Linked DNA regions of Rhodovastum atsumiense. The protein of the gene in region 2 interacts with the protein of the main gene of each other region in a pairwise test. Links are inferred from orthologs where the notes say so. Each region holds a gene or a part of one and is shown on either strand. Other genes may lie near its edges.

Evidence for each region. The genes of interacting proteins can lie anywhere in the genome.
Region 1: the proteins of NBY65_RS14935 (region 2) and NBY65_RS07280 interact in binary tests that used the Escherichia coli proteins (3 or more experiments, as listed by UniProt). The link is inferred for Rhodovastum atsumiense from one-to-one orthologs.

The regions. Positions count from the first base shown.
Region 1 is NZ_OW485601.1:1,636,998-1,641,016, reverse strand. What follows is about bases 588-4,019. They hold NBY65_RS07280 ([protein-PII] uridylyltransferase), read right to left. Parts: upstream 3,620-4,019; coding sequence 788-3,619; downstream 588-787. Other genes in these bases: mutS (DNA mismatch repair protein MutS), read right to left, coding at 3,616-4,019. In the rest of the region: NBY65_RS07285 (SDR family oxidoreductase), read right to left, coding at 1-570.
Region 2 is NZ_OW485601.1:3,274,787-3,282,741, forward strand. What follows is about bases 1-2,871. They hold NBY65_RS14935 (P-II family nitrogen regulator), read right to left. Parts: upstream 1,670-2,871; coding sequence 1,331-1,669; downstream 1-1,330. Other genes in these bases: glnA (type I glutamate--ammonia ligase), read right to left, coding at 1-1,138; NBY65_RS14940 (aminotransferase), read left to right, coding at 2,034-2,871. Outside these bases: more of NBY65_RS14940, read left to right, coding at 2,872-3,242; NBY65_RS14950 (ABC transporter substrate-binding protein), read left to right, coding at 3,528-4,778; NBY65_RS14955 (branched-chain amino acid ABC transporter permease), read left to right, coding at 4,785-5,660; NBY65_RS14960 (branched-chain amino acid ABC transporter permease), read left to right, coding at 5,660-6,649; NBY65_RS14965 (ABC transporter ATP-binding protein), read left to right, coding at 6,633-7,364; NBY65_RS14970 (ABC transporter ATP-binding protein), read left to right, coding at 7,348-7,955. UniProt on the Escherichia coli protein: P-II indirectly controls the transcription of the glutamine synthetase gene (glnA). P-II prevents NR-II-catalyzed conversion of NR-I to NR-I-phosphate, the transcriptional activator of GlnA. When P-II is uridylylated to P-II-UMP, these events are reversed.

The DNA of each region.
Region 1 (4,019 bases), 1.6 Mb from region 2 along the record:
GGGGCCAGGCCCGATCGCATTCACCCGGATGCGGGGAGCCAGGGCCAGCGCCATCGTTTGGGTCAGCGTCCACAGCCCGGCCTTGGACAGGGTGTAGGTGACGAAATGCGGGGTCAGCGACCAGACCCGCTGGTCGAGCAGGTTGATCACCACCCCGTCCGCGTCCGGCGGCAAGGCGCGGGCGAAATCCTGCATCAGCACGAAGGGGGCGCGCAGGTTCGGCTCGATGTGCTTGTCCCAGCTTTCGCGCGTGGCGTCGTGCCATTCGTCGCGTTCGAAGCTGCTGGCGTTGTTGACCAGCACGCCGATCGGGCCGAGCGCGGCGGTCGCCGCCGGCAGCAGGCGCCGCACCGCCGCTTCCTCGGCGAGGTCGGCCGGCAGCACCGCGGCGGCGACGCCACGGGCGCGGATTTCCGTGGCGGTGGCCTCGGCTTCCTCGGAACTGGCAAGGCAATGCACGCCCACGGCGAAGCCGGCATCGGCCAGGGCCAGGGCGATGGCGCGGCCGAGGCGACGCGCGCTGCCGGTGACCAGGGCCGCGCGGGGAATGCCGGGGGGGATGGCGAACATGCGCGCTGCTCTACGCCGGTGGTTTCATGGCCACAAGCACGCCTGAATGAATGGGATCCAAGGGCGAAGCCCTTGGTGGAGGTCCAGGAGGCGAAGCCTCCTGGTGGGGTCTGGGGCGAAGCCCCGGCGGCCAGATTGGCGGGGCGTTGCCCCGCGCCCCACCAGGGCTTCGGCCCTGGACCGACCAAGGGCCACAAGGCCCTTGGATCCCGTTCATTCAGGCGGCGTTCGCCCGCTTGCGCCTGGCCGGCGCCGGCACCGGGGCCGGCGGGTCCTCGGGATTGGCCAGCGCCGCCAGCAGCGCCTCGCGCAGCTTCTGCAGCTTGCGCTCGTTCTCCACCTTCAGCCCGAACACATCCTTCACGTAGAAGGAGTCGACCGCCCGCACGCCATAGGTGGTGACATGCGCCGAGGCGATCTGCAGGCCCTGATCGCTGATGGCGGAGGTCACGTCATGCAGCAGGCCCGGCCGGTCGCGGCCGTTCACCTCGATGACGGTGTAGCGGTTGGAGGCGTGATTATCGATCACCACGCGCGGCGGCACATGGATCGCCCGCATGCGCCGCCCGAGCAGCGCCTTCGACGCCTTGCGGATCTCCGCGCCGAGCTTGATGCGCCCGGTCAGCGCCTGCTCGATCAGCACATACAACCGCGCCAGCCGGTGCGGCGCGTCGAAGGCGCCGCCGGCGGCATCCTGCACCCAGAACGTATCCAGCGCCATGCCATTGGTCAGGGTGTGGATGCGCGCGTCCACGATCGAGGCGCCGGCGACGGCGAGCGCGCCGGCGATCTGGCTGAACAGCCCGGCATGGTCGGCGGCATAGACCGTGACCTCGGTCACCGCGCGCGCCGGCAAGGGCTGGGTTTCCACCGTCAGCGGCGCGCCGCGCGCCTCGGCGTCGCGGATCATGCGGGCGTGGCGGGCATGCGTCTCCGGGTCGAAGCCCAGCCAGTAGCCGCCATAGCCGAGCGAGAGGAAGCGCTCGCGCTCCTCCGCGGTCCAGTCGTCGAGCAGCAGCGCCGCCGCTTCCTTGGCGCGCTGCACCCGCACATCGCGTTCCGTGGTGGCCAGCCCCCCCGCCAGCACCTCGCCGACGCGCGCATACAGTTCGCGCAGCAGCGTTGCCTTCCAGCCGTTCCACACCTTGGCCGAAACCGCGCGCATGTCGGCGACCGTCAGCACCAGCAGCAGCCGCAGCCGCTCGGGCGACTGGATCACCTCGGCGAGGTCGAGGATGGTCTTGGGGTCGTCGATGTCGCGCTTGAACGCGGTCTGGCTGAGCAGCAGGTGGTGCAGCACCAGCCAGGACACCGTTTCGGTCTCCTCGGCCGAAAGCCCGAGCGACGGTCCGACATCCAGCGCCAGCTCGGCACCGAGCTCGGAATGGTCGCCGCCGCGGCCCTTGGCGATGTCGTGCAGCAGCATCGCCACGTACAGCGCTCGCCGCGACTGCAGGTTATGCACGATGTCGGAGGCGACCGGCGCGATCTGCGCGAGTTCCCCGTGTTCCAGCGTGTTGAGCACGTGGATCGCCTCGATCGTGTGCTCGTCGACGGTGAACACGTGGTAGGTGTCGAACTGCATCTGCCCGACGATGCGGGCCCAGTCCGGCAGGAAGCGGCCGAGCACGCCGGTTTCGTTCATGATCTTCAGCCACACCGCGCCATCGGCGTGGTGGTGCTCGCTCTCGCGGCCGCACAGCAGGTCCATGAACAGCGCCGCCGCCTCCGGGTCGTCGCGCAGCTCGACGGCGCGGCGCTCGTTGCGGATCAGCGCGCGCATGGCCAGGGGATGCAGCCGGAGATTGCGGTCGCGCGCCACCTGCAGGATGCGCAGCATCTGGATCGGCTCGCGATCGAAGGAGCGGCCCTTGGCGCTCAGCAACTGCCCGTCGGCGAGCACGAAGCCGGCGGCAGCGAGCTGCGCGTCGGTCTCCTGCGCCAGCGCCGGCGGGCCGAGGGCGGCGCGCATCAGCGCCGGCTCCAGCACATGGGTCAGGCGGGAGACCTCGCGGGCGGTCAGGAAGTAGTGGCGCATGAAGCGCTCCACCCCGTCCTGGCGGCCGTGGCGGGTATAGCCCATGCGCGCGCCGACCACCGGCTGCAGGTCGAAGGTCAGGCGTTCCTCGGCGCGGCCGGCGACGTAGTGCAGGTGAAAGCGCAGCGTCCACAGGAAGTCCCAGGACCGCCGCGCCAGCCGTGCTTCCGTCTCGGTCAGGATGCCGCCGGCCGGGCCCGCGGGATCGGCGAGCTCGGCCATGATGTTGGTGCCGAAGACGTAGCGGGCGATCCAGTACAGCGTCTGCAGGTCGCGCAGCCCGCCGCGGCCTTCCTTGATGTTGGGCTCCACCACGAAGGGGGAGTCACCGTAGCGGCGGTGGCGGGAGGCCCGCTCGGCCTGCTTGGCGGCGATGTAGGTGGCGGCCCCCGCCTCGGCGCAGGCGGTGCGGAAACGGGTGGCGAATTCCTGGAACAGCACCGCGTCGCCCGCGATCGGCCTGGCGTCCAGCAGCGAGGTGCGGATGGTGGCGTCGCCGTTCGCCTCGGTCAGGCAGTCGGCGACCGAGCGGGTGGCGTGGCCGACCTTGAGCCCGAGGTCCCACAGGAAATACAGCATGAACTCGACGCTGCGCAGCACCGAGGGGCTCGGTTCGTCGGCGGTCAGGAACAGCAGGTCGATGTCGCTGAACGGGGCCAGCACGCCGCGGCCGTAGCCGCCGGTGGCGGCGAGGGCGAGGCGCCCGATGCCGTTGGACTGCGCCGCGGCGGGCGGGTGCAGCGACAGCGCGTAATCGTGCAGGGCCCCGATCAGCCCGTCGGTCAGTGATGCCAGCCGGCGCGCCGCGCCCAGCCCCGAGGTGCCGCCTTGCTCGAACGTGTCGCGCACATGGTTCTGGATGCGCGCCAGGTGGCGACGGAAGGCAGCAAGGGCGGCCTCGCGCGGCACGACGCCCGCGTTCTCGGCTGCCAGGGCGGACAGCGCTTCCTGCAGGGCGGTCGCGGCAGGATCGGGGTCGGCCAAATGAGCGGTTGGGGACATCGTCTTCATTGTACCGGGTCGATGCGCGCTGTGACAGGCACGCTGTCGGGGGGCAGCAGTGCCCGGAGGCGATACAGGGCCTCGAGTGCCTCGCGGGGGGTCAGGCAGTCCGGATCGATCGCCGCCAGTTCCTCTCGCAACGGGTCGGCGGGCGGCAAGGTTTCTGGTGTGGCGGGCGGGCGGGGCTCCGGCTCGGCGGCCGCCGGGGTGGCCGCGGCGAACAGCGGCAGCGCGCCGGCATCGGTCAGGTCGCCCGCGCGGCGCTCCAGCGCGGCCAGCAGGGTGCCGGCACGGCGCACCACCGGGGCCGGCACGCCGGCCAGCCGCGCGACATGCACGCCCCAGCTCCGTCCCGCCGCGCCGGCGGCGACCTCGTGCAGGAACACCACCTCTCCCTTCCACTCCTTCA
Region 2 (7,955 bases):
CCGCGAAGGCGAGGTACGGATTGGCGGCGGCGTCGGGGAAGCGCACTTCGACGCGCTTGGCCTTCGGGTTGGTCGCATACGGGATGCGGCAGGAGGCCGAGCGGTTACGGGCCGAGTAGGCCAGCAGCACCGGCGCCTCGAAGCCCGGGATCAGGCGCTTGTAGCTGTTGGTGCTCGGGTTGGTGAAGGCGTTGATGGCCTTGGCGTGCTTGATGATGCCGCCGATGTAGTACAGCGCCGTCTCCGACAGGTCGGCGTAGCCGTTGCCCGCGAACAGGGGCTTGCCGGCCTTCCAGATCGACTGGTGGCAGTGCATGCCCGAGCCGTTGTCGCCATAGATCGGCTTCGGCATGAAGGTCGCGGTCTTGCCGTAGCTGTGCGCGACGTTGTGGATGACGTACTTGTAGATCTGGAGCTGGTCGGCCATCTGCACCATCGGGCCGAACTTCATGCCCAGCTCGTGCTGGGACTGCGCGACCTCGTGGTGGTGCTTCTCGATGGTCAGGCCCATCTCGCCCATGGTCGAGAGCATCTCGGCGCGCAGGTCGCTTTCCGAATCGACCGGCGGAACCGGGAAGTAGCCGCCCTTGACGACCGGGCGATGGCCCATGTTGCCTTCGGGGTAGTCCTTCAGGCTGGCCTGCGGGCCTTCCTGGCTGTCGAGCTGGTAGATGCCGTAGTTCGGGCCGGTGCCGAACTTGACGCTGTCGAAGACGAAGAATTCGGCTTCCGGGCCGAAGAAGACGGCGTCGCCGATGCCCGAGGAGGCAACGTACTGCTCGGCCTTCTTGGCGGTGCTGCGCGGGTCGCGGTTATAGGGCTGGCCGGTCGAGGGTTCGATGATGTCGCAGAAGATGATCAGCGACGGCTTGGCGGCGAACGGGTCCAGCACCGCGCTCGCGGCGTCCGGCATCAGGATCATGTCGGATTCGTTGATCGCCTTCCAGCCGGCGATCGAGGAGCCGTCGAACATGATGCCGTCGCGGAAGGCATCCTCGTCCATCGTCGAGACGTGCTGGGCGGTGTGCTGCCACTTGCCGCGGGGATCGGTGAAGCGCAGGTCGACGTATTCGACCGAGTGCTCCTTGATCAGCTCCAGTACCTTGGCGACGCCGTCTTCGCCAGTGTTCTTCACCATTCCTCAGTCCCTCGTCCACGCGCCGTTGGACGGCGCAGGGAGGCCGCCCCACGCGGCCCCCGTCAGCGGCCCCTTTACGTGCTTCGCGAAGGGGCCGAAAGCCGGTTTCTCAGTTTCCGTAGTGCCGTCGGTGGCCGGATCGTTCGCCGGGGAGAGTGGCACGCGGCCATCGTCCTGCGGCGGCGATCCATGTCAGATGGCGTCCTCGCCGCGCTCGCCGGTGCGGATGCGCACCACTTCCTCGATGGAGCTGACGAAGATCTTGCCGTCGCCGATGCGACCGGTGCGGGCGGCGTTGGTGATCGCCTCCACCGCGCGTTCCACGACGTCGTCCTCGCAGACCACCTCGACCTTCACCTTGGGCAGGAAATCCACCACGTATTCCGCCCCCCGATACAACTCGGTGTGGCCCTTCTGCCGGCCGAAACCCTTGGCCTCGACGACCGTGATGCCTTGCAGGCCGACCTCGTGCAGCGCCTCCTTCACCTCGTCCAGCTTGAACGGCTTGATGACCGCCTCGATCTTCTTCATGCACAACTGGCCCGGCGGACCGGGCCCCCTCCTACTGGATCGACCACCCCGTGGCTGCGGCGGCGGCGCCGAGTCAAGAGCCTTCGCTGCCGCCCGTCCTGACCAGAGGAGAGCGGTCGCGCAGGTTTGCACGAAGCGTGCCACCCGGCAACGGTGCCGTGGCGCCGGCTTTGCCACCGTCTTGGGCAGGCGCACCGCCCGCCTCTTGGGCGTGGCTGCCTGATTTCGGGGCAGGCGGGCGCGCATTGCGGCGCAGGCGTTGAAGCCGGGGGCAAGGCTGCGCATACTCTTCCCGTCCCATTCCCGGGCGCCGCTCCTTCCGGCCGGACGCGTCCCGTTCCGCCGGCCGGCGAGGAAAAATGCGGTGAAGTCGCCGAACGCCCTGCTTTCCGCTACCGGAACGACAATTTTCACCGTCATGTCGGCGCTCGCCGTGCAGCACCAGGCGATCAATCTCGGCCAGGGCTTCCCCGACACCGACGGGCCGGAGGACGTGGTCCGTGCCGCCGCCGAAGCGCTGCTGGACGGGCGCAACCAGTACCCGCCGATGACCGGCCTGCCGGAGCTGCGCGAGGCAGTCGCCGCCGCCAACGCCCGATTCTGGGGCATCCCGGTCGATCCGGCCAGTGAGGTGGTGGTGACCTCCGGCGCCACCGAGGCGATCACCGCCTGCCTGATGGCCCTGCTCGACCCGGGTGACGAGGTGGTGCTGATCGAGCCGCTGTACGACACCTACCTGCCGGTGGTACGGCTGCTCGGCGCCGTCCCGCGGCTGGTGCGGCTGCAGCCCCCATCCTGGGATCTACCGCGCGCCGAACTGGCCGCCGCCTTCGGCCCGAAGACCAAGGCGATCCTGCTGAACACCCCGATGAACCCGACCGGGAAGGTGTTCACCGCCGCCGAACTGGCCTTCATCGCCGAGCTGCTGCAGCGCCACGACGCCTATGCCGTCTGCGACGAGGTCTACGAGCACCTGACCTATGATGGCTGGCGCCACATCCCGCTGATGAGCCTGCCGGGCATGCGCGAGCGCTGCCTGCGGGTGGGCAGCGCCGGCAAGACCTTCTCCCTGACCGGCTGGAAGGTGGGCTACATCACCGCCTGCCGGGCGCTCGCGGGGGTGGCGGCCAAGGCCCACCAGAACCTGACCTTCACCACGCCCCCCAACCTGCAGCGGGCGGTCGCGCTCGGCCTGGGCAAGGAGGACGCCTATTTCCACGACCTCGCCGCCGGGCTTGCCGCCAAGCGCGACCTGCTGGCCGAGGGGCTGGCGCGGATCGGCTTCGGGGTGCTGCCGGTGCGGGGCAGCTACTTCGTGACCGTGGATTTCACCCCGCTCGGCTATAATGGCGACGACGTGGCGTTCTGCCGGCACATCACCGAACAGGCCGGCGTCACCGCCATCCCGGTCAGCGCCTTCTACGAAGGCAACGCCCCCGGCCACTACGCCCGCTTCGCCTTCTGCAAGCGCCCGGAGGTGCTGCAGGCCGCGCTGGACCGCCTGTCCCGGCATTTCGCCGGCAGCACGGCCATGACGAATGGCACGTTGACGGAGCGGGCACGTTCGGCGTAGACCCCGCCTCCACCGGGTATGGCGGGCGTAGCTCAGTTGGTAGAGCGCCAGGTTGTGGTCTTGGATGCCGTGGGTTCGAGTCCCATCGCTCGCCCCATCCCGGTCTTTCCCCTTTCGTCATGTGATGTAGGGCGGACGTAGTCCGCCAACGCAAGCCGGCGACCTTGCAGATGGTTGCAATGGCGCATGGCGCTTCGCTGATCCGCCCTACAGGCTCCCTTGCCAGTCAACGTGGCACGTGCATTGCTTTCCGCGGGGCTGGGATCGCCGTTGGGGAGAAAGACCATGGAACGCAGGAAACTGCTGATGTCGGCTGGTGCCCTCGCGCTGGCCGGTGCTGCGTCGCGACGCGCCGCTGCGGCCGAGGAGGTCGTGATTGGCGCAATCTACCCGATGAGCGGCAATGCCGCCCCGATCGGCAATGACGCCAAGGCCGCGCTGGAGGCCACCGCCGAGCTGATCAACGGGACGCACCCGCCGATTCCGATGCTGATGGGCAATGGCGGCGGGCTGCCGGCGCTGGGCGGGGCGAAGATCCGCGTGGTCATGGCCGACCACCAGAACGACCCGCAGAAGGCACGCGCCGAGGCCGAGCGCCTGATCACCCAGGAAAAGGTGCCGGTGCTGATCGGCAGCTACACCTCGGCCACCGCGGCGACCATCAGCCAGGTCGCCGAGCGCTATGAAGTGCCCTACATCTCGATGGACAATTCCTCGCCGAGCCTGCACCGGCGCGGCCTGAAATGGTATTTCCGCACCTCGCCCCACGACGAGATGTTCACCGAGGCGATGTTCGACTTCTTCCGTGATATCGGCAAGAAGACCGGCCGGCCGGTGAAATCGGTCGCATTGATCTACGAGGATTCGATCTTCGGCGTCGATTCCAGCAACGTGCAGCGCAAGCTGGCGCAGGAAGCCGGCATCCGGGTGGCCGCCGAGGTCAAGTACCGCGCCAATTCGCCCTCGCTGTCGACCGAGGCGCAGCGGCTGAAGGCGGCGGGCGCGGACGTGGTGATGCCGACCAGCTACACCAACGATGCCATCCTGATGTTGCGGGCGATGAACGAGATCGGCTACCACCCGCGTGCCATCATGGCCCAGGCTGCCGGCTTCCAGGAGCCCGATTTCATCAAGGCCTCGGGCGCGCTGGCGGAAGGCGTGTTCAGCCGGTCTTCCTACGCGGGCGACGCCGTCAAGGCCCGGCCGGCGATTCCCGCAGTGAACGCAGCTTATCGTGCCCGCAGCGGCAAGGACCTCAACGACAACACCGCGCGGCAGGTGACGTCGCTGCAGGTGCTCGCGGACGCCATCAACCGTGCCGGCGCGGCCAATCCGGCGGCGATCCGCAAGGCGCTGACCGAGACGGCGGTGCCGGGCGTGCAGCTCATCGTGCCCTGGAAGGGGGTGCGGTTCGACGAATCCGGCCAGAACGTGGAGGCAACCCCGGTGATCCAGCAGATCACCAGCGGCGTCTACCGCACCGTCTATCCGTTCGACATCGCCTCGGTCGAGGCGCAGTGGAACGTGGGCGGCTAGGGCACGGTGGATCCCAACATTCTGCTGCAGGCCGCGATCGGCGGCCTGCTGATGGGGCTGATCTATGCCCTGGTCGCCGCCGGGCTGAGCCTGATCTTCGGCCTGATGGACGTGGTGAACTTCGCGCATGGCGAGCTGCTGATGCTGGCCATGTACGCGGCCTTCGTGTTGTGGGAGTTGTCGGGCGTCGATCCGCTGCTGCTGCTGCCCGTCGTGGCGCTGCTGCTGTTCGGGGTGGGGATGACGCTGTACCGGGGGCTGATCGCCCGCGCCCTGTCGGTGCAGTTCAATCGCGGCATGGTGCAGATCTTCGTCACCTTCGGGCTGGCGATCTTCCTGCGCGGCCTGGCCCAGTTCGCCTTCGGCGGCGAGTTCCATTCCATCACTTCCGGGGTGGTGGCGGGCCGCACGCTGGCGGTGGGCGAGGTGTTCCTGCCCTTGCCGCAGGTGGCGGCGAGCCTCGTGTGCCTCGCCGCCTTCGGCGCGCTGCTGCTGATCAACCGCACCGAGTTCGGCCGCGCGCTGGAAGCGACGCGGGAAGACCGCGAGGCGGTGGCGCTGATCGGCATCGACCGTGACCGCATCTTCGCCCTCGGCTGGGGGCTGGGGGCGGCGGCGGTGGGCATCGCCGGGGTGATGCTGGCGACGTTCTATTACGTCTCGCCCAATGTCGGCGCCAATTTCGCGCTGATCGCCTATGTGACGGTGGCGCTCGGCGGCTTCGGCAGCCTCGCCGGTGCGCTGGTGGCGGGGCTGCTGATCGGGCAGGTGGAGGCGCTGACCGCGCTGCTGCTGGAGCCGTCGCTCAAGCAGGTGGGCATGTTCGCGATCTACCTTGTGGTACTGACGGTCCGCCCGCGCGGCCTGTTGGGGCGGATCTGATGGACAATGCCATCCTGCGGCGCCGCCGCGCCGAGCTGCTCGGCGGCGTCATCGTGCTGGCGGCCCTGGCGGTGCTGCCGCTGCCGATCGGCGACGTGTACACGCGGAACCTGATCATCATCACCCTGCTGTTCGCCGGGCTGGCGCAGGCCTGGAACATCCTGGGCGGGTATTGCGGCCAGATCAGCCTGGGGCATGCGCTGTATTTCGGCCTCGGCGCCTATGCCTCGACGCTGCTGTTCGTGCGACTCGGCGTGCCGCCGGTGTTCGGCATGGTCGTGGGCGGGGCGGTCGGCGGGCTGGGCGCGCTGCTGGTCGGCTGGCCCTGCTTCCGGCTCTCCGGCCATTATTACGCCATCGCCACCGTGGTGGTGGGCGAGATCGGCTGGCTGCTGTTCCTGAACTGGGACTTCGTCGGCGGGGCAACCGGGGTCTACGTGCCGTTCCAGGGCGAATCCTGGCTCGCTTTGCAGTTCCGCACCGCGAAGCTGCCGTACCATTACGTGGCGCTTGGCTTCCTGGCGCTGACCTGGATCGCCGCCTGGGTGATCGAGGGCTCGCGCTGGGGGTTTTCCTGGCGCGCGGTGAAGGACGACGTGACCGCGGCGCGCTCGCTCGGGGTGCGCATCTTCCCCTCCAAGATGGCGGCGGCGGCGATCAGCGGGTTCTTCACCGGCATGGGCGGGGCGATCTATGCCCAGTACGTCGGCTATATCGATCCGGACAGCGTCATGGCCGGCACGCTTTCGATCCTGATCCCGCTGCCGGCGGTGCTCGGTGGGGTGGGCACGCTGTGGGGGCCGCTGCTGGGGGCGGCGCTGCTGATCCCGCTGAGCGAGCTGTCGCGATCCTATCTCGGCGGCTCCGGCCGGGGCGTCGACCTGATGCTGTACGGCGCGCTGATCGTGCTGGTGGCGCTGGCGCGGCCGCAGGGCCTGGTCAGCCTGCTCGGCAGGCGAGGGGGAGGCGACGATGCCCGCGCTGCTTGAGGTCCGCGAACTCAGCAAGTCCTTCGGCGGCGTCGCCGCCAATGTCGATATCAGCTTCGATGTCGGGCAAGGCGAGATTCTCGGCCTGATCGGGCCGAACGGCGCGGGCAAGACTTCGCTGTTCAATTCGATCAGCGGCGAGGTCACGCCCGATCGTGGCGAGATCCGGCTGGAGGGCGTGCGCGTCTCCGGGCTCGGCCCGGTGGCCTGCGCGGCGCGGGGCATCGCCCGCACCTTCCAGGTGGTGCGCAGCTTCGATTCGATGACGGTGCTGGAAAACGTCATGGTCGGCGCCTTCGCCCGCGCCCGCCGCACCCGCGCGGCGATGGCGCTGGCCGAGGAGACGATCGATTTCTGCGGCCTGACCGGGCGCATCGACCGGCCCGCCTGGTCGCTCTCGCCGCCGGAGAAACGGCGGCTGGAAGTGGCGCGCGCGCTCGCTACCGGGCCGCGCCTGCTGCTGCTGGACGAGATGCTGACCGGGCTGACGCCGACCGAGGCGCAGGCCGGGGTGCAGCTGGTGCGCGACGTGCAGGCGCGCGGCGTCACCATCATCATGGTGGAACACGTGATGGAGGTGGTGCTGCCGCTGGTCTCCCGCGCGGTGGTGCTCAATCTCGGGCGGGTGCTGACCATCGGCTCGCCCGCCGAGATCGTGCGCAACCCCGAGGTCATCCGCGCCTATCTGGGAGAGAAATATGCTCCGGCTGCGTGACGTCTCGGCGAGCTACCGGGGGCTGAAGGCGCTGCAGGGCGTCGAGCTGGACGTGGCGAAGGGCGAGGTGGTGGCGGTGGTCGGCGCCAACGGCGCCGGCAAGTCGACGCTGCTGAAGGCGATCGCCGGGCAGGTCGCGACCAGCGGCGAGATCGCCTTCGAGGGGCAGGACCTGCGGAAGTTGCGCGCGCACGAGGTGGCGCGACTTGGCATCGGCCTGGTGCCGGAGGGGCGGCGGCTGTTCCCCCGCCTGTCGGTGGAGGACAATCTGCGGCTCGGCGCCTATGCGAAACGGGGCGATCCCGATCGGTTCCGGCCGCTTGAACTGGTGTTCTCCTTGTTTCCCCGGCTGCAGGAGCGGCTGCGCCAGCGGGCGGAGACGCTGTCGGGGGGCGAGCAGCAGATGCTGGCGATCGGCCGCGCGCTGATGACGCAGCCGCGGCTGCTGATGCTGGACGAGCCGAGCCAGGGCATCATGCCCAGGCTGGTCGACGACATCCTGGCCGCGGTCGGGCGCATCCGCGCGCTCGGCATGACCGTCCTGCTCGTGGAACAACGCCTCGCCGAGGCGCTGGAGATTGCCGATCGCGC